4 regions of the Streptomyces sp. NPDC002669 genome follow, and region 2 is predicted to be linked to each of the others. Evidence: riboswitches for the same ligand, from Rfam matches in the RefSeq annotation. Region 2 holds a riboswitch; each other region holds the start of a gene.
The links. Region 2 has a riboswitch for cobalamin ahead of ACFYW1_RS02440 (energy-coupling factor ABC transporter permease). Riboswitches for the same ligand answer to the same signal wherever they lie in the genome.
Positions count from the first base shown of each region.

Region 1: linked by a shared signal. The riboswitch ahead of ACFYW1_RS05105 (cobalamin biosynthesis protein) and the one ahead of ACFYW1_RS02440 (energy-coupling factor ABC transporter permease) in region 2 are both predicted to bind cobalamin.
Region 3: linked by a shared signal. The riboswitch ahead of ACFYW1_RS21725 (ABC transporter substrate-binding protein) and the one ahead of ACFYW1_RS02440 (energy-coupling factor ABC transporter permease) in region 2 are both predicted to bind cobalamin.
Region 4: linked by a shared signal. The riboswitch ahead of ACFYW1_RS11355 (ribonucleoside-diphosphate reductase subunit alpha) and the one ahead of ACFYW1_RS02440 (energy-coupling factor ABC transporter permease) in region 2 are both predicted to bind cobalamin.

Region 1 covers NZ_JBIAQQ010000003.1:57,051-61,253, reverse strand. The annotation lists gene ACFYW1_RS05110 (cobyric acid synthase) at 1-1,381, opposite strand, end outside; gene ACFYW1_RS05105 (cobalamin biosynthesis protein) at 1,378-2,421, opposite strand; cobalamin riboswitch at 2,565-2,697, opposite strand; gene ACFYW1_RS05100 (hypothetical protein) at 2,916-3,146, opposite strand; gene ACFYW1_RS05095 (anion permease) at 3,182-4,203, opposite strand, start outside.
Region 2 covers NZ_JBIAQQ010000001.1:552,007-556,209, forward strand. The annotation lists gene ACFYW1_RS02430 (ArsR/SmtB family transcription factor) at 1-248, opposite strand, end outside; gene ACFYW1_RS02435 (Gfo/Idh/MocA family protein) at 722-1,588, opposite strand; cobalamin riboswitch at 1,923-2,107, shown strand; gene ACFYW1_RS02440 (energy-coupling factor ABC transporter permease) at 2,137-2,841, shown strand; gene ACFYW1_RS02445 (energy-coupling factor ABC transporter substrate-binding protein) at 2,838-3,218, shown strand; gene cbiQ (cobalt ECF transporter T component CbiQ) at 3,228-3,977, shown strand; gene ACFYW1_RS02455 (energy-coupling factor ABC transporter ATP-binding protein) at 3,974-4,203, shown strand, end outside.
Region 3 covers NZ_JBIAQQ010000014.1:123,776-127,978, reverse strand. The annotation lists gene ACFYW1_RS21730 (FecCD family ABC transporter permease) at 1-879, opposite strand, end outside; gene ACFYW1_RS21725 (ABC transporter substrate-binding protein) at 876-1,862, opposite strand; cobalamin riboswitch at 1,901-2,052, opposite strand; gene ACFYW1_RS21720 (hypothetical protein) at 2,253-2,531, shown strand; gene ACFYW1_RS21715 (hypothetical protein) at 2,836-3,339, shown strand; gene ACFYW1_RS21710 (hypothetical protein) at 3,309-4,203, shown strand, end outside.
Region 4 covers NZ_JBIAQQ010000006.1:66,900-71,102, reverse strand. The annotation lists gene mctP (monocarboxylate uptake permease MctP) at 1-1,122, shown strand, start outside; cobalamin riboswitch at 1,250-1,380, shown strand; gene ACFYW1_RS11355 (ribonucleoside-diphosphate reductase subunit alpha) at 1,519-3,930, shown strand; gene ACFYW1_RS11350 (ribonucleotide-diphosphate reductase subunit beta) at 3,930-4,203, shown strand, end outside.

The DNA of each region.
Region 1 (4,203 bases), on a different contig from region 2:
GCAGCGCGCCGAAGGCGGTGTCGGGGGCGGGGACGAAACGCCGGCCCGCGGCCCGCGCCACCTCGGCCAGGAAGCGGCGGCGGAACGCGTCGCTCTCCAGCGAGCCGTGCCAGTGGGTGCCCCACACGGCACCGACCCGGCACCCGTCCAGGAACGGCTCCCCGCCGTGCACGTCCGCGACGCCGTGGTGGATCTCGTACCCCTCGACGGGCGCGCCGAGGGCCTCGCCGGCGGGACGGGCGAGGGTCTTCTCGCGGTCGAATCGGATGCGTACGGGCAGCAGGCCCAGCCCCTCGACCCGGCCCGCGCGGGACTCGACCTCGTCCTCGATGTGCTCGCCCAGGACCTGGAAGCCGCCGCAGATGCCGAGGACCGGCAGGCCCTCGGCCGCGCGCCGCACCAGCGCGTCGGCGAGACCCCGCTCGCGCAGCCAGGCCAGCGCCTTCACGGTGCCGCGGGTCCCCGGCACCACGACGAGGTCGGCGTCGGACAGCTCCTCGGCCCGGTCCACGAACCGGACGACGACGCCGGGCTCGGCGGCCAGCGCGTCCACGTCGGTGAAGTTCGACATCAGGGGCACCGCGCACACCGCGACCCGCAGCACGTCCTCGCCGTGCGGCGGGGCGACGACCGACTCGCGCACCGCGCCGCGCAGCGAGACCCGCAGCCCGTCCTCCTCGTCGATGCCGAGGCCGTGGGCGAAGGGCAGCACCCCGTACGTCCCCCGCCCGGTGAGCCCGCGCAGCATCTCCATGCCCGGCTCCAGCAGCGACACGTCGCCGCGGAACTTGTTCACCAGGTAGCCCGCGATCAGCGCCTGGTCCTCGGGGGCCAGCAGCGCCGTCGTGCCGAAGAACGAGGCGAAGACCCCGCCGCGGTCGATGTCGCCGACCACCACCACGGGAAAGCCCGCCGCCCGCGCGACCCCCATGTTCACGATGTCCGTGCGCCGCAGATTGATCTCGGCCGGACTGCCCGCCCCTTCGCAGATCACCGCGTCATACGTGCCCCGCAGCTGCTCCAGGCAGTCCACGACCGTGGAGAACAGCGCCTCCTGCCGGCCGCCGTGGTAGCCGCGCGCGCTCATCTCGCCGACCGGCTTCCCCATCAGGACGACCTGGCTGGAGCGGTCGCCGCCCGGCTTGAGCAGCACCGGGTTCATCAGCGCGGACGGCTCCACCCGGGCGGCCCGGGCCTGCATGGCCTGGGCGCGCCCGATCTCGGCGCCCTCATGGGTGACGAACGAGTTCAGCGACATGTTCTGCGCCTTGAAGGGCGCCACCTTCACGCCCCGGCGCACCAGCCAGCGGCAGATGCCCGCGGTGACGACGCTCTTGCCGGCGTCGGAGGTGGTTCCGGCGATCAGCAGCCCGCCGCTCATGGGTTTCTCCGTCCTGGGATGAGAGATCCGGGGGTGCGGGGTCCGGAGGTGCGGGGGCCGGCCCCGTCGGTCACGGCCGTCCGGCGCCCCGCGATCCGCCGGGCGGCGAGCGACACGCCGAACCGGCCCACCGCGCACACGCCCAGGGCCAGCACGCCCACCCGGCGCGACAGCCGCACCGCGCGCTCGATGTCCGCGGCCTCCACCGCCCGGCCGGCCTCCCCGTTGAGCACGGGACGGTGCTCGACCCGGCCGCCGTACGCGAGGGTCCCGCCGAGCCGTACGCCGAGCGCGCCCGCGAACGCGGCCTCCACCGGGCCCGCGTTGGGGCTCGGGTGACGGCTGGCATCGGCCCGCCAGGCCCGTACCGCCGCGCCCGGCCGGCCTCCCGCGGCCACGGCGAGCAGGGCGGTCAGCCGGGCGCCGGGCCAGCCCGCGAGGTCGTCGAGGCGGGCCGAGGCCCAGCCGTAGCGCCGGTACCGGGGCGACTTGTGGCCGACCATGGCGTCCAGGGTGTTGACGGCCCGGAAACCGGCCAGTCCGGGCACCCCGCCCAGGGCACCCCACACCAGAGCGCCGACCACGGCGTCCGAGGTGTTCTCGGCCACGGACTCCACCACGGCGCGGGCGATCTGCGGTCCGTCGAGGGACTGCGGGTCGCGCCCGCACAGGTGCGGCAGCCGTTCGCGGGCCAGCTCGATGTCGCCGGTCGCCAGGGCGTCGCCGATGGCCCGCGCCTCGCGGCCCAGGGACGTGCCGCCGACGACGGACCAGGTGGTGGCGGCGGTCAGCGCGACGGAGGCGGCGGGGCGCTCGCGCAGGGCGCGGGCCACCAGCGCGGCACCGCCCGCGACGCCTCCGGCACAGACGAGGGCGTGCAGCGCGCCCCACCCGCGGTGGTCGTGCCACAGACGGCGCTCGACGCCCGCCGCGGCCCGCCCGAACCCGGCCACCGGATGCCCCCTGCGGGGGTCACCGAGCAGCAGGTCGCCGAGCAGACCGGCGGCGGCGCCGTACGCGAAGACGCGGTCGGCTCGCACGCTCAACCGGCCGTCGTGCCTCGGAGGATCCCGGTACGGGCGGCTCTCGGCGAGAGCGCCCCGACGACGGACGCACGGCAGCCAGGCATGGCGATATGTCCTCACTCAGGGTCCGCGCCCTGGTTCGACGTGACCGGCGACGAGAGTCTCCTGGCTCCCGGATCCGCGGTGCCCCCGGCCTTCCAGCCCGCTCGCGCGTGCCGTGACTTCCGGTGTTGGGGGACCGCTCCCCGGTGACAGTGGCGGGACCGCGCCGGATTCGCACCGGCTTCCTCTGCTGTCGCCGTGATTGGCTCCGGCAGTCCACCACGCCCCGCGAACGCCCGTCAACCTGCCGTTGACCTGCGACGGTGCAGTGTGCTGAGACCCACATCGCCCCGGGCGCACGGCAAAGGGCCGGACACCCCGCGGGTGTCCGGCCCTCCGTGCCGTGTGCGCTCAGCCGTGATGCATGTGTTCAGGCGCGATGCGTGTGCCCGGCGTGACGCGTGTGTTCAGGCGACGATCAGGAAGATCCCGTACGCGACCGCCGCCGCGCACAGCGCGAAGCAGGCGTACGCCCCGGCGCGGGCCAGCAGTACCGAGCCGCCGGAGCCGCCCTGCGCCGCCGGTTCGGCCTGCTTGGAGAGGCCGACGATGCCGAGGGTGAAGAGGCCCACCAGGGCGACGGTGACCACGAGGGAGACGCCGAACACGGAACCGAGGGCTGCCCAGTCGATTTTCATGCTGATTCCTTAGACGGCCGGCCTGGACGGCCCGCTCAGACGGTGGCGGGTCGCGCCGGGTCCTGGGTGGTGGTGGTTGCGGCCGGGGCCGCGATGGTGGCCGTGAGGTTCTGGACCGGTGCCTGGGCCGCGGTGGGCGGCGGGCTGACGGCGGCGATGGCCGTGGTGATGACGCCCGCGGGCTCGGCGTCGCCGTCCGCCGGGGCGACGTCGCCGTGGCCGACCGGCTTGCGGCGCGAGATCAGCCAGATCGAGCCGGAACCCGCGATCAGCAGCGCCGCGACGACGACGACACCCCAGGTGCCCTGCTTGGTGAGGAGCTCGGCGCCCGCGCCGACCAGACCGGCGGCCGGGAGGGTCAGACCCCAGGCGACGAACATCCGGGTGGCGGTGGACCAGCGGACCACACCGCCCTGCCGGCCGAGGCCCGCGCCCATCACGGCGCCGGAGCAGGACTGGGTGGTGGAGAGGGAGAAACCGAGGTGCGAGGAGGCCAGGATGACCGTGGCCGCGCTGGTCTGGGCGGCGAAGCCCTGCGGCGGCCGGAGGTCGGTGAGACCGCTGCCCATGGTGCGGATGATGCGCCAGCCGCCCAGGTAGGTGCCGAGGGCGATGGCCAGACCGGCGGACACGATCACCCAGACCGGCGGGTTGGAACCGGGGCTCAGGACGCCGCCGGTGACCAGGGCCAGGGTGATGATGCCCATGGTCTTCTGCGCGTCGTTGGTGCCGTGGGCGAGGGAGACCAGTCCGGCCGAGGCGATCTGACCGGCGCGGTAACCCTTGGCGGTGGCCTTCTCCTGGGCGTCGTTGCGGATCTTCCCGCCGATCCGGTACGTCAGCCTGGTGGCCAGCAGCGCGGCCAGTCCGGCGACGATCGGGGCGGCGACCGCGGGGAGCAGCACCTTGGTGACCACGGTGCCGCCGTTGACGGAGGACCAGCCGGCCGACATGACGGCCGCGCCGATCAGGCCGCCGAACAGGGCGTGCGAGGAGCTGGACGGGAGTCCGACCAGCCAGGTCAGCAGATTCCACAGAATGGCGCCGACGAGTGCCG
Region 2 (4,203 bases):
AGCTCCTCCGCGATCCCCGTCCGCCGCGCGGCGATGCCCGCCCCCAGGAACGAGGGGACGCGCCCCCGCCGCCGGGCCAGGGCGACCACGGACCTCAGGCGCGGCGTCAGCGCCCCGTGCGCCTCGCGGGCCCAGGAACGGTGGGGCCAGGGGGCGTCGGGGCCGTACCGGGTCAACAGCGCGACTGCACCGAACGCCTGCCACAGATCGCACAGCGCCAGCCGTACGTCGGGCTGCTGTCGGTCCATCAGCCCTCCAGGTCCGCACGTCGACGCACCGGAGCGAACACTCCGGCAAAGAGCCGACGGACCGTCAACTCCCATGCTCTGAAGTCGTGTTCACTTCGAATGAGCGACGCTTCGGCGCCGGAAGCGCATGACGGATCGAACATGAACCCCGCCCACCCCTCGTGGTCCAGACCAATGATGCACGAGCTTTCGGCACCCGCACGACGACTGTCAATAACGTTGTGCCCCAGGTCACACGACCGTCACTCGGGGCGAGCGCCCGGGCGCGGAAGGTAGCCTTCTCTGGTCTAGACATGTTGCCTGAAAGTGTGTTGACTTCCCGCCGGGAAGCGCCCTCTGAAGAGCCCCCACCAGGCCAACCGTCCTCCGGGAGACACCTTTCGGCCCCTCTCCCGTCACTCCGCCGCAACCTCCGTCCGATCCGCGGGGCGCCCTCGTCGGCGCGGTCGCGGCAGGACCGGGGCCGCCCCGGTTCACCCCGTCCGGGGACCGGCGGTCGCCTCGTCCAGGGCCTCGGCGACGGCCTCCAGGACCTCGACCGGACGCAACAGGTCCTCGTGCCCGAGGGGCTGCCTGCCCGTACGGGCCATCTCCAGGAACGCTTCGAGGCCCGGTACGCAGTAGTCCGCGCCGGGGACGAGCGTCCGCTGGGCCATGGCCTCACGGGTGAGGGCCATCGCGTGGAACGGGATCTGCTCCGTGCCGCCCGGCCGGACGAGGTTCACCACGACCCGGGTGCCGCCCGCGGTGAACGACGCGGTGACGGTGGTGTCGGTGAGGTCCGTGCGGATGCCCGAGATCGCTCCGGGTGCGAGCCGGAGGGCGATGTCCACCGCGTGGATCCCGTAGAAGAAGATTCCGTCGTACTCGCTGTCGGGGTCGGCGGGCCCGGACACGACGACCAGATGCGGTGCACCGTTCGCCGCCGACCGGGCCGCGAGTTCCTCGGTGTCCGGGATCCAGCGGAGCGCCGAGGACGAGGTGAGCGGCGCGCCGTGGGCGAGCGCGGTGTCGACCATGGCCCGGGCGTCCTCGGTGGTGCGGGCGAGCGGCTTGTCGACGAACACCGCGAGGCCCTCGGCCAGGAAGGGGACCGCGAGGTCGCGGTGGCGCGTGCCGTACCGGTCCGCGACGACGACGGCGTCGACCAGTCCGAGCAGCCCGGTGGGCTCGTCGACGATGCTCGTGATCCCGCCGGTGGCCGCCAGGGCGTCGTTGCGCGGACCGGGCCCGCCGCTGAGCGCCACGACGCGCGCGTCACCGGCCGCTCCGTCGACGTTGAGGTGGCGGACGATCTGGTCGACGTGGCTGCTGTCGGTGCCGACGATCCCGATGCGCATCCGGAGACGTTCCCTTCATCGGTGGCGGCGACCCGCCCGCCCGTGGTGCGGCATCGAGTCTCGCACAGGGGCGAACGGCCCCGGCCCGCGCCGCCAGGAGTGCCGTGCGGCAGCGCCACCGGACGCGGCTCCTCGGCCACCGCCACCTACCGATGGCTGTCGCCATCCGCGCAGGTGACCGACACAGCGCCCCGGCCCCTGCGCGCAGGTGCGCGGGCGTGCGGAAACGGGCGTGGTGCACCCGGCATCGCGCCCGGTACGCGCGGGCGCGCAGGCGTGCGCGCGGCGCTCCCCGCCCCCTCCCGGCGTGGTTGTCACCACCCCGGGCCAGGCATTACTGTCACCACGCCTTGGTGAACGGGAAATCCGGTGCGATACCGGTGCGGCCCTCGCCACTGTGATCGGGAAGTCCGGCTCCAGCCCCCTGCGGGCAGCCACTGGGTCCTCGGACCCGGGAAGGCGGAGCACGGGCGGTGGTACCCGTCAGCCAGGAGACCGGCCAAGGCGCGTCAACCATCCACGAGGTGCTGGAGAGGGTCTACTGAGCCATGCACATAGCCGAGGGCTTTCTGCCTCCGGCGCACGCGATCGCCTGGGGCGTCGCGTCCGCGCCGTTCGTCGTACACGGAGTACGGTCACTCACCCGTGAGGTCAAGGAACACCCGGAGAGCACCCTGCTCCTCGGCGCGTCCGGTGCCTTCACCTTCGTCCTGTCGGCCCTGAAACTCCCTTCGGTGACCGGGAGCTGCTCGCATCCCACCGGTACCGGGCTGGGCGCCATCCTCTTCCGGCCGCCGATCATGGCGGTGCTCGGCACCATCACCCTGCTCTTCCAGGCGCTGCTGCTGGCCCACGGCGGCCTGACCACGCTCGGCGCCAACGTCTTCTCGATGGCGATCGTCGGCCCCTGGGCCGGATACGCGCTGTACCGGCTGCTGCGGCGGTTCGAGGTGCCGCTGATGGTGGCGGTGTTCTTCGCCGCGTTCGTCGCCGACCTCTCCACCTACTGCGTCACCAGTGTGCAGCTGGCGCTGGCCTTCCCCGACCCCAGCAGCGGATTCCTGGGCGCGCTCGGCAAGTTCGGCTCCATCTTCGCCGTCACCCAGATCCCGCTCGCGGTGAGCGAGGGCCTGCTGACGGTGGTCGTGATGCGGCTGCTGGTGCAGTCCAGCAAGGGGGAACTGACCCGGCTGGGTGTGTTCCTGACCCGCCGGGCGACCCCGGACGGCGCGCCCGGGGGAGTGGCCCGATGAGCCGTAACGCGAAGATCAACGCCCTGTTGCTGCTCGTCGTGGCCGCGCTCGCGGTCCTGCCGCTGGCGCTCGGCCTCGGCGACCACAAGGAGGAGCCGTTCGCGGGCGCCGACGCCGAGGCGGAAACGGCGATCACCGAGATCGAACCGGACTACGAGCCCTGGTTCTCGCCCCTGTACGAACCGCCCTCCGGCGAGATCGAGTCGGCGCTCTTCGCCCTCCAGGCCGCGCTCGGCGCGGGCGTCCTCGCCTACTACTTCGGGCTGCGCCGGGGCCGCCGCCAGGGCGCGGAACTCGCGCAGGCGCAGGAGCGGGCACGGCGGGACACCGATGGCACGTCCCTCGGCGCCGACGGCTCCCCCGCCGGGGAAGCCTGAGCCCGCCGCATGCTGCCGATCGACGAGGCGGCGCACAGCAACCGCTGGCGCCGCCGTCACCCCGTGGACAAGGCCGTGCTCGGACTCGGGCTCACCGTGCTCGCGATCTCGCTGCCGCCCTGGCCCGGCGCGGCGCTCGTCCTGGTGACGGCGCTCGTGCTGCTGACCGGCCCGGCGGGCGTGCCGGGCCGGCGGCTGTGGCGGGCGTACCGGGTGCCGTTGGGGTTCTGCGTGACCGGGGCGGCCACCCTGCTGGTGCAGGTCGGCGGCCCCGACGGGTTCGTGGCCCTCGCCGACGACGGGCCGGTCCGGGCGGGAGAACTCCTGCTGCGCACCTCGGCCGCCTCCCTCGGGGTGCTGCTGTTCGCCTTCACCACACCGATGTCCGACCTGCTGCCGCGCCTGGTGCGGGCCGGGGTGCCCGCTCCGGTCGTGGACGTCGCCCTGGTGACGTACCGCATGAGTTTCCTGCTGCTCGACTCCATGCGCCTGATCCGTCAGGCGCAGGCGGCCCGGCTCGGGCACACCACGCGGGCCGCCGCCTGGCGTTCCCTCGGCGGGCTCGGCGCCACCGCGTTCGTCCGGGCCTTCGACCGGGCGGCGCGGCTCCAGGCCGGGCTCGCCGGCCGGGGCTACGACGGCACCCTGCGCGTCCTGGTGCCCGAGGCCCGGGTCTCCGTCCCCTTCACCGCGGCGAGCCTCGCGCTGCTCGCGGCACTGACCGTCATCACCCTCGTACTGGAAAGGCCGCTGTCATGAGCGAGCCCGCCGCCCTGGTCGCCCTGCGGGGCGCGTCCTTCTCGTACGAGGACGGGCCGACCGTGCTCGACGGCCTCGACTTCGAGGTGCGCGAGGGGCGCGCGCTCGCGCTGCTGGGCCGCAACGGCAGCGGCAAGACCACACTGATGCGGCTGCTCAGCGGCGGGCTGCGGCCGCGTACCGGGCAACTGACCGTCGAGGGGAACCCTGTCGCGTACGACCGCAA
Region 3 (4,203 bases), on a different contig from region 2:
CCTGCGGTGGGACGCGCCCACGACCAGCCGGGCGGCGTGCGGAACCATCAGACCGACGAAGCCGATCGCCCCGCTGTAGGCGACCAGCACGCCGACGATCAGCGACACCAGCACGAAGGCCCAGCCCCGGAAGCGCCCGGGGTCCAGCCCGAGACTGCGGGCCCCCTCCTCGCCGGTCAGCAGCAGGTCCAGCGGGCGGGCCAGACAGATCAGGAGCACGGCCCCGGCGCCCAGGACCACGGCGGGCAGCACCAGTTGGTCCCAGCGGGCACCCCCCAGACCGCCCAGGGTCCAGAACAGGATCGCCCGCACGTGCTCGGCCCGGGAGGACAGCACCAGGATCAGACTGGTGAACGCGGACAGCACGTACTGGATCGCCACCCCGGACAGGACCAGCCGGCCCGTCGTCATGGTGCCGCCGCGCCGGGCCATCGCGTAGACCGCGACCAGCGCGGCCATGGACCCGGCGAACGCCGCGACGGGCAGCGCCACATCGGTGGCCACCCCGGCGCCGACCCCCAGCACGACGACCGAGGCGGCGCCCGCCGACGCCCCGGACGAGGCGCCCAGCAGGAACGGATCGGCCAACGGGTTGCGTACCAGCGCCTGGAGCACCGCGCCCGACAGGGCCAGCCCGGCGCCGACCACCGCCCCGAGCAGCACCCTGGGCAGCCGCACCTCCCACACGATCGTCGGATACGCACCGGTGCGTTCACCGCCCAGGAGCGCACCCAGCACCTCGCCCGGCGGAATCCGTACCGGACCGAGCGCCAGACCGGCCACCGCCGCCGCGAGCAGCAGCACCGTGAGCACGCCGATCACGACGGGGGCCGAGCGCAGGGCGGACTTCGGGCCGGGGCGGGCGGACCCCGCGCTCACGGGGTGCCGGGGTGGAGCTGCCCGGCCAGGTCCTGTACGGCGTCGGCGACCCGGACCCCGAGCACGGCCGAGGACAGCGGGAGCACCGCGAACCTCTCGTTCCTGATCGCCGGCACGTCCGCGAGTGCCGGATCGTTCAGCAGCCGCTTCTTCTTGGCCGCGACCGTGGTGCCTCCGTAGTCGTAGATCACGACCACCTCGGGCCTGCGCTTGATGACCTCTTCCCAGGACACGTCGCCGAAGGTGGCGTCGAGGTCCGCGAAGACGTTCCTGCCACCGGCGAGCTCGACGATCTCGTTGCCGATGCCCTTGCCGCCCGCCGTGAACGCGGAGCTGTCGCCGGAGTCGTACACGAACACCGAGCGGGGCGAGGAGCCCTTGAGGCCCGCCCCGACCGCCGCGACCTTCCGCTGTTCCCGGGCGATCAGCCTGCTGCCGCGCTCCGGTACGCCGAAGGTCCTGGCGACCTGGGTGATCTCGGTGGCCAGCTGATCGAGGCCGACCCCGCCCTCGGTGCAGTTCTCGATGTTCAGCCGGGTGTCGATGCCGTTCTTCCGGAGCTCCGCCCGGTCCTGGCCCCTGGCCCCGTCGAAGGCGCTGTCGTACCCGCCGTAGACGAAGTCGGGGTTGGCGCCGAGCAGCACCTCCTTGGAGGGGTACTCCTTCGCGAGCACCTTGGTCCGGTCGTACGCGGAGCGGTACTCCGGCAGGACGCTGTCGTCCAGGTAGGCCGTCCCGACCAGCCGGTCCCGGAGTCCGAGGGCCAGCATGATCTCGGTGACGTGCTGGTTCATGGTGACGACCCGTTCCGGCGGGGCGTCGAAGGTCGTTTTCACACCGCAGTTGGTGACCGTGTAGGGGAAGCCCTCGGCGGCCGGCGCGGCCCCCGCCCCGTCCTTGCCGCCGGTGTCGGAGCCGCAGCCGGTGAGCGGCAGCAGGAGCAGCGGTATGAGTACGAGCGGTACACGGCGGATCCGTGGCATGGCCGGCCCTTTCCGGGGGATGTCCTCGTCCCCTGGGTCGTCTGGGAAGGCGGCGCGGCCAGTATCTGGCTTCCGGGCCGTCGCAGCCCGGTCACAGTGGCGGGACCGTACCGGATTCACACCGGTTTCCTGACGCGCGTCGCCCTGATTCTCGGGGCCATTCTGGCAGACCGCGTATTCCGGCAGGTCATGGCCCCGGTACCGGCGGCCGATGGCCGGTGTTCACCACTTCCGGCCCCAACCGCTGCCGCTCCGCGCTCCCGCACGGTCGCCCCGCGCCGGAGCGCGGCAAGGAACGAACGTTCACGGAGTGAACTCCATGACGCGTACGGGTGATTGTTCTCGACGGTGGTGCGGCGTCACCCGGAAGTGGGGCTATCTCTGCTGGTTGTGATCGAGAACCTGCTGCGTGCCGCCACGGTGGCCGCTCTCACCGCCCTGTCCCTCACCCCGGCGGCCCCGGCACTCGCGGACGAGGGCCCCCTCGTGCCGCAGGTGAGCCCGTGCGCCGCCGTCGTGGTGCCCGTCGGCCAGATCTGCGTGCCGTCGCCCAAGCAGTGCATCAAGGCGCCGTGCCCCCAGTACGACCTGCTCCACATCCTCCCGTACTACCCGCTGACCCCGTACGAGGAGGTCATGGCCGCACAGGGCCCGAACCCAGCCCCCTGACACAACTCCGGTGCCCTGCCGCGCGGTCCGGCCACGTCCGTGACCGCACGGCGGGGCACCGGCACGGGCACCACCGCGCCGCTCACTCCACGGCACATCTCCCACGGCACGCACTCCGCACCGTCCACACCACAGGAAACCGCCCGCACCACCGACAACACCCGGTCCGTACACCGGATCCCCGCGCCCACATCCTGAGCAGTCCCGCCGTGTTCGGGGCGTTGTCAGTGGGCGCAGGTATGTTCGGTTCGTGTCCAGCCGGTGTGGCGAGGACGTCCCCTTTTTGTTGCATAGGAGTGGTGCGTTGTCGGATTGGGAGAGGTCGAGCACGGCACGGGTGACGGCACCCGCACGGCCGCGGAAGCTCGCCAAAGTACCGTTCGTCGAACTGGCCGACGGGCGCCTGCAAGGAGTGGTGTCCAGCGGCTCGGACATCGGACGGGTCTACGTCTCGTCGGTCGCGGTCGGCACCTACGCCTTCGCCTGCAGCACCAACAACAACCGGCCCTGCGGCGGCGCGCGGGGATCGTTCTGCAAACACATCCAGGCCCTCATCGGCGAGGCGGTGCTGCAGTACGGAGCCGAGCGCGTCGCCCGCTACCTGAAGGTCGACATCGCGGAGGGCGCGTCGAGCGCACCGGTCATCACCGCCCAGATGACCGGCACCCGCCCGCCGCAGGGGGACACCGCGGCCGCCGCGCCCGTCTTCAGCCGGTTCCTGCGCCACCTCGCCTACCTGGAACTCGCCCCGACCACCGCCCCGTTGCCGGAGATGCAGTGGTTCCCGCCGACCAGGGCGGTGGCGTGATGCGCACCGACCTGCTCCACGAACCCGTCGCCGGACTCGACGAGGCACTGTCGGCCGTCGACGCCTTCGACCGGGCGCTGGTGGCCGGACTGCTCCGCCCCCGGCCCGACCGGGCCGCGGACCTGGCCGAGTTCGCCGAGGCCCTCGCGGGCACGCCCCTGGCGGACCGGGTCGCCGAGGCCGCGGAGAAGGCGGCGGGCGGAGCCGCGGACGAGGACCACTTCGTCGCCCTCGCCGCCGCCCGCACCGCACTGCTCGGCTCCGTCCACGACGCGCTGACGGCTCGCATACGGGAAGCGGTCGGCCGCCCCGACGGCGAGTCGGCCACCGCCGAACCCGGCGAGCAGCAAGCGGCGAACCTCCTGGCCGCCGCCCGCTCCTGGCTGTCCGACCTGGCCCGCTCCGGCTGGCAGGGCATCGACCACGACGTGGTCTCCGGAGCGGCGCAGGTCGTCTCCGCGATGCTCCCGGACCCGGCGCTGCGCCGACTGGCGACGCTCCTCGACGGCTTCGCCGCCGAACTCGCCGCGTCCTGTCCCGGCGCCTCGATGGAACGCGTACCGGCACGCCGCTGGGCCGACCTCTGGTCACGCGCGATGCTGCTGACCCTGCCCGGCGCCGCCCACGTCCCCCCGACCGGCACGGCCACCGGCCGTCTCCTGCCCCTCGGTATCGACGTGCACGAACACGCGACCGCCGTACAGGCCCAGGTCCACGCGGTGTTCGAGCCCGCGGACGGCTCCGCGCCCCGCCTGGTGCGCGCCGGTGTGTCGGCGCCCAAGCCCGACACGGTCGTCGGCGCCGGCCTCTGGCAACTGCTGCGCCCGCACATGTCGCTCCTGGCCGCCGTCGGCGAGGGCCGCG
Region 4 (4,203 bases), on a different contig from region 2:
GACCTGCCGCTGCTGATCGCGTTCGCGGTGCTCGCCGCGTACACCTACTCGTCCGGACTGCGGGCCCCCGCGCTGATCGCGTTCGTCAAGGACGGGCTGATCTACCTGGTCATCGCGGTGGCGATCATCTACATCCCGATCAAGCTGGGCGGCTTCGACGACATCTTCGCCAAGGCGGGCGAGGCGTTCTCGCAGACCAACCCGGCCACCGGCAAACCGCGCGGCGCGCTCGCACCGGGCGAGGCGGGCCACTGGGGATACGCCACCCTGGCACTGGGCTCGGCACTGGCACTCTTCATGTACCCGCACTCGATCACGGCGACGCTCTCCAGCCGCAGCCGGAACGTGATCCGGCGCAACACCACGATCCTGCCGCTGTACTCGCTGATGCTGGGCCTGCTGGCGTTGCTCGGCTTCATGGCGATCGCCGCCGGGATCAAGGTGGACAACGGGCAGCTGGCCATTCCGCAGCTGTTCGAGAACATGTTCCCGGACTGGTTCGCGGGCGTCGCGTTCGCCGCCATCGGCATCGGTGCCCTGGTGCCCGCCGCGATCATGTCGATCGCCGCGGCCAACCTCTTCACCCGCAACATCTACAAGGACTTCCTGAAGCCGGACGCGACCCCGGAGCAGGAGACCAAGGTCTCCAAGCTGGTCTCGCTGCTGGTCAAGGTCGGGGCGCTCGCCTTCGTCCTCACGATGGACAAGACGGTCGCGATCAACTTCCAGCTGCTCGGCGGGATCTGGATCCTCCAGACGATGCCGGCCCTGGTCGGCGGCCTGTTCACCCGCTGGTTCCACCGCTGGGCGCTGCTCGCGGGCTGGGCCGTCGGCATGGTGTACGGGACGGTGGCCGCGTACGGCGTCGCCTCGCCGACACAGAAGCACTTCGGCGGCTCGTCCGCGGAGATCCCCGGCATCGGCGAGATCGGCTACATCGGTCTCACCGCGTTCGTGCTGAACGTGGTGGTCGTGGTGGTGCTCACCTTCGTCCTGAACGCCCTGAAGGCGCCCGCCGGGATCGACGAGACCTCGCCGTCCGACTACACGGCCGACGCGGGCGACCCGGGTGTCGCCACCGAGCTCCCGCCCGCCACGGCGGGTGCGCCCGGCGGCCACTGACGCCCGACCCGCACGAAAGGAACGGGCCGCCGGTCGTTCCCGGAAGGCCCGCAGGGCCCTTCCCGTCGGTCCGGATCGAACCGACCGACACAACATGTGGGGGCCGCCTCATCGGGCGGCCCCCACATGTATGCTCATCCTCGCTGTCGCCGCAGGGGAATCCGGTGCGAATCCGGAACTGTCCCGCAACGGTGTACTCAGTGCGCATTCGCGCACCCCGAACAAGTCCGAGGACCTGCCGGCAGCGCGTCCGGTTCGACCGATCCGGGCGCCAGACGTCCGGGCCTCGCGGTTGGGCCGGCGGACGCCGTGCGCGGTGCTGTCCCGTTCCCGGGCGCGCCCGCCCGGCCGCCCGTTCCCCCGCCGGCCCCGAGCCGAGCGAGGGAGAGCCCCCACGTGACCATCGCACCAGCCGATCCGGCATCGGTCGCCACGTCCACGGCCGCCGTTTCCGAGGCAGCCGCACCCGACGGACCGGGGGCCGCGCTGCTGCGGACCCTGACCGACCTCACCGCCGATCTGCCCGACACCGACCCCGGTCGCGTCGCCGCCGCCGCGCTGCGCGGCCGCAGCGCACGGGCGGACGAGGCCGAGCTGTGTTCGCTGGCCACCGAGGCCGCCGCCGGGCTGATCTCCGAGGACCCCGCCTACTCCCGGCTCGCCGCCCGGCTCCTGACCCGCGCCATCGCGGACGAGGCCGCCGGACAGGGCGCCGTCTCCTTCTCCGCCTCGGTCGCCGTCGGACACCGCGAGGGCCTGATCGCGGACCGCACGGCCGACTTCGTCGCCCGCAACGCGGACGCCCTCGACGCGCTGGTGGAGCGGGCGCTCGCCGACGGCGCCGACGACCGCTTCGGCTACTTCGGGCTGCGGACCCTGCACAGCCGCTACCTGCTGCGCCACCCGCACACCCGCCAGGTCGTCGAGACGCCGCAGCACTTCATGCTCCGGGTCGCGTCCGGGCTCGCCGAGGACGACTCCCCGCGCGCCGTGGACGAGGTCGCGGCGCTGTACGAGCTGATGAGCCGGCTCGACTACCTGCCCTCCTCGCCGACCCTCTTCAACTCCGGCACCCGGCACCCGCAGATGTCCTCCTGCTACCTGCTGGACTCCCCGCTCGACGAGCTGGACTCGATCTACGACCGCTACCACCAGGTGGCCCGGCTCTCCAAGCACGCCGGCGGCATCGGTCTGCCGTACTCCCGCATCCGTTCCCGGGGTTCGCTGATCCGCGGCACCAACGGGCACTCCAACGGCATCGTGCCGTTCCTGAAGACGCTCGACGCCTCGGTCGCCGCGGTCAACCAGGGCGGCCGGCGCAAGGGTGCCGCCGCGGTCTACCTGGAGACCTGGCACGCGGACATCGAGGAGTTCCTGGAGCTGCGGGACAACACGGGCGAGGACCAGCGGCGCACGCACAACCTCAACCTGGCGCACTGGATCCCGGACGAGTTCATGCGCCGGGTCGAGGCGGACGGCCGCTGGTCGCTGTTCTCGCCCGCCGACGTGCCCGAGCTGGTGGACCTGTGGGGCGAGGAGTTCGACGCCGCGTACCGGGCCGCCGAGGCGAAGGGGCTGGCCCGCAAGTCGATGCCCGCCCGTGAGCTGTACGGCCGGATGATGCGTACCCTCGCCCAGACCGGTCAGGGCTGGATGACGTTCAAGGACGCCGCCAACCGGACCGCCAACCAGACCGCCGAGCCGGGCCGCGTCGTCCACTCCTCGAACCTGTGCACGGAGATCCTGGAGGTCACCGACGACGGCGAGACGGCCGTCTGCAACCTGGGCTCGGTCAACCTCGGCGCGTTCGTCGTCGACGGTGCCATCGACTGGGAGCGGCTGGACGCCACCGTCCGCACCGCGGTGACCTTCCTGGACCGGGTCGTCGACATCAACTTCTACCCGACCGAGCAGGCCGCCCGCTCCAACGCCCGGTGGCGCCCGGTGGGCCTGGGAGCCATGGGTCTCCAGGACGTCTTCTTCCGGCTGCGGCTGCCGTTCGACTCCGCCGGGGCCCGCGCGCTCTCCACGAAGATCTCCGAGCGGATCATGCTCGCCGCGTACGAGGCGTCCTGCGACCTGGCCGAGCGGTCCGGCCCGCTGCCCGCCTGGGAGCAGACGCGCGCCGCGCGCGGGGTGCTGCACCCCGACCACTACGGCGTCGAGCCGAACTGGCCGGAGCGCTGGGACGCGCTGCGCGCCCGCGTCGCACGGACCGGGATGCGCAACTCGCTGCTGCTGGCCATCGCGCCGACGGCGACGATCGCCTCGATCGCGGGCGTGTACGAGTGCATCGAGCCGCAGGTCTCCAACCTCTTCAAGCGCGAGACGCTCAGCGGGGAGTTCCTCCAGGTCAACGCGTACCTGGTGGAGGACCTGAAGCGGCTGGGGGTGTGGGACGCGCGCACCCGGGAGGCGCTGCGCGAGGCGAGCGGCTCCGTGCAGGGCTTCGCCTGGATCCCCGAGGACGTGCGGGCGCTGTACCGCACGGCGTGGGAGATCCCGCAGCGCGGTCTGATCGACATGGCGGCGGCCCGTACCCCGTTCCTCGACCAGAGCCAGTCGCTGAACCTCTTCATGGAGACGCCGACGATCGGCAAGCTCTCCTCGATGTACGCGTACGCCTGGAAGCAGGGGCTGAAGACCACGTACTACCTGCGTTCGCGCCCGGCGACCCGGATCGCCCGGGCCGCGTCCGGCCAGGCGTCGGCCGCCGCCCCCGTCCCCGTACAGCAGGCTTCGGCGCCCGACGCGGACGCCATCGCCTGCTCCCTGGAAAACCCCGAGTCCTGCGAGGCCTGCCAGTAATGACCGCCAGCGAAGCGAAGAACCTGCTCGACCCGGGCTTCGAACTGACCCTGCGTCCCATGCGCTACCCGGACTTCTACGAGCGCTACCGGGACGCGATCAAGAACACCTGGACGGTGGAGGAGGTCGATCTGCACTCCGACGTGGCCGACCTCGCCAAGCTGTCGCCGGGCGAGCAGCACCTGATCGGCCGGCTCGTCGCGTTCTTCGCCACGGGTGACTCGATCGTCTCCAACAACCTCGTGCTGACGCTGTACAAGCACATCAACTCCC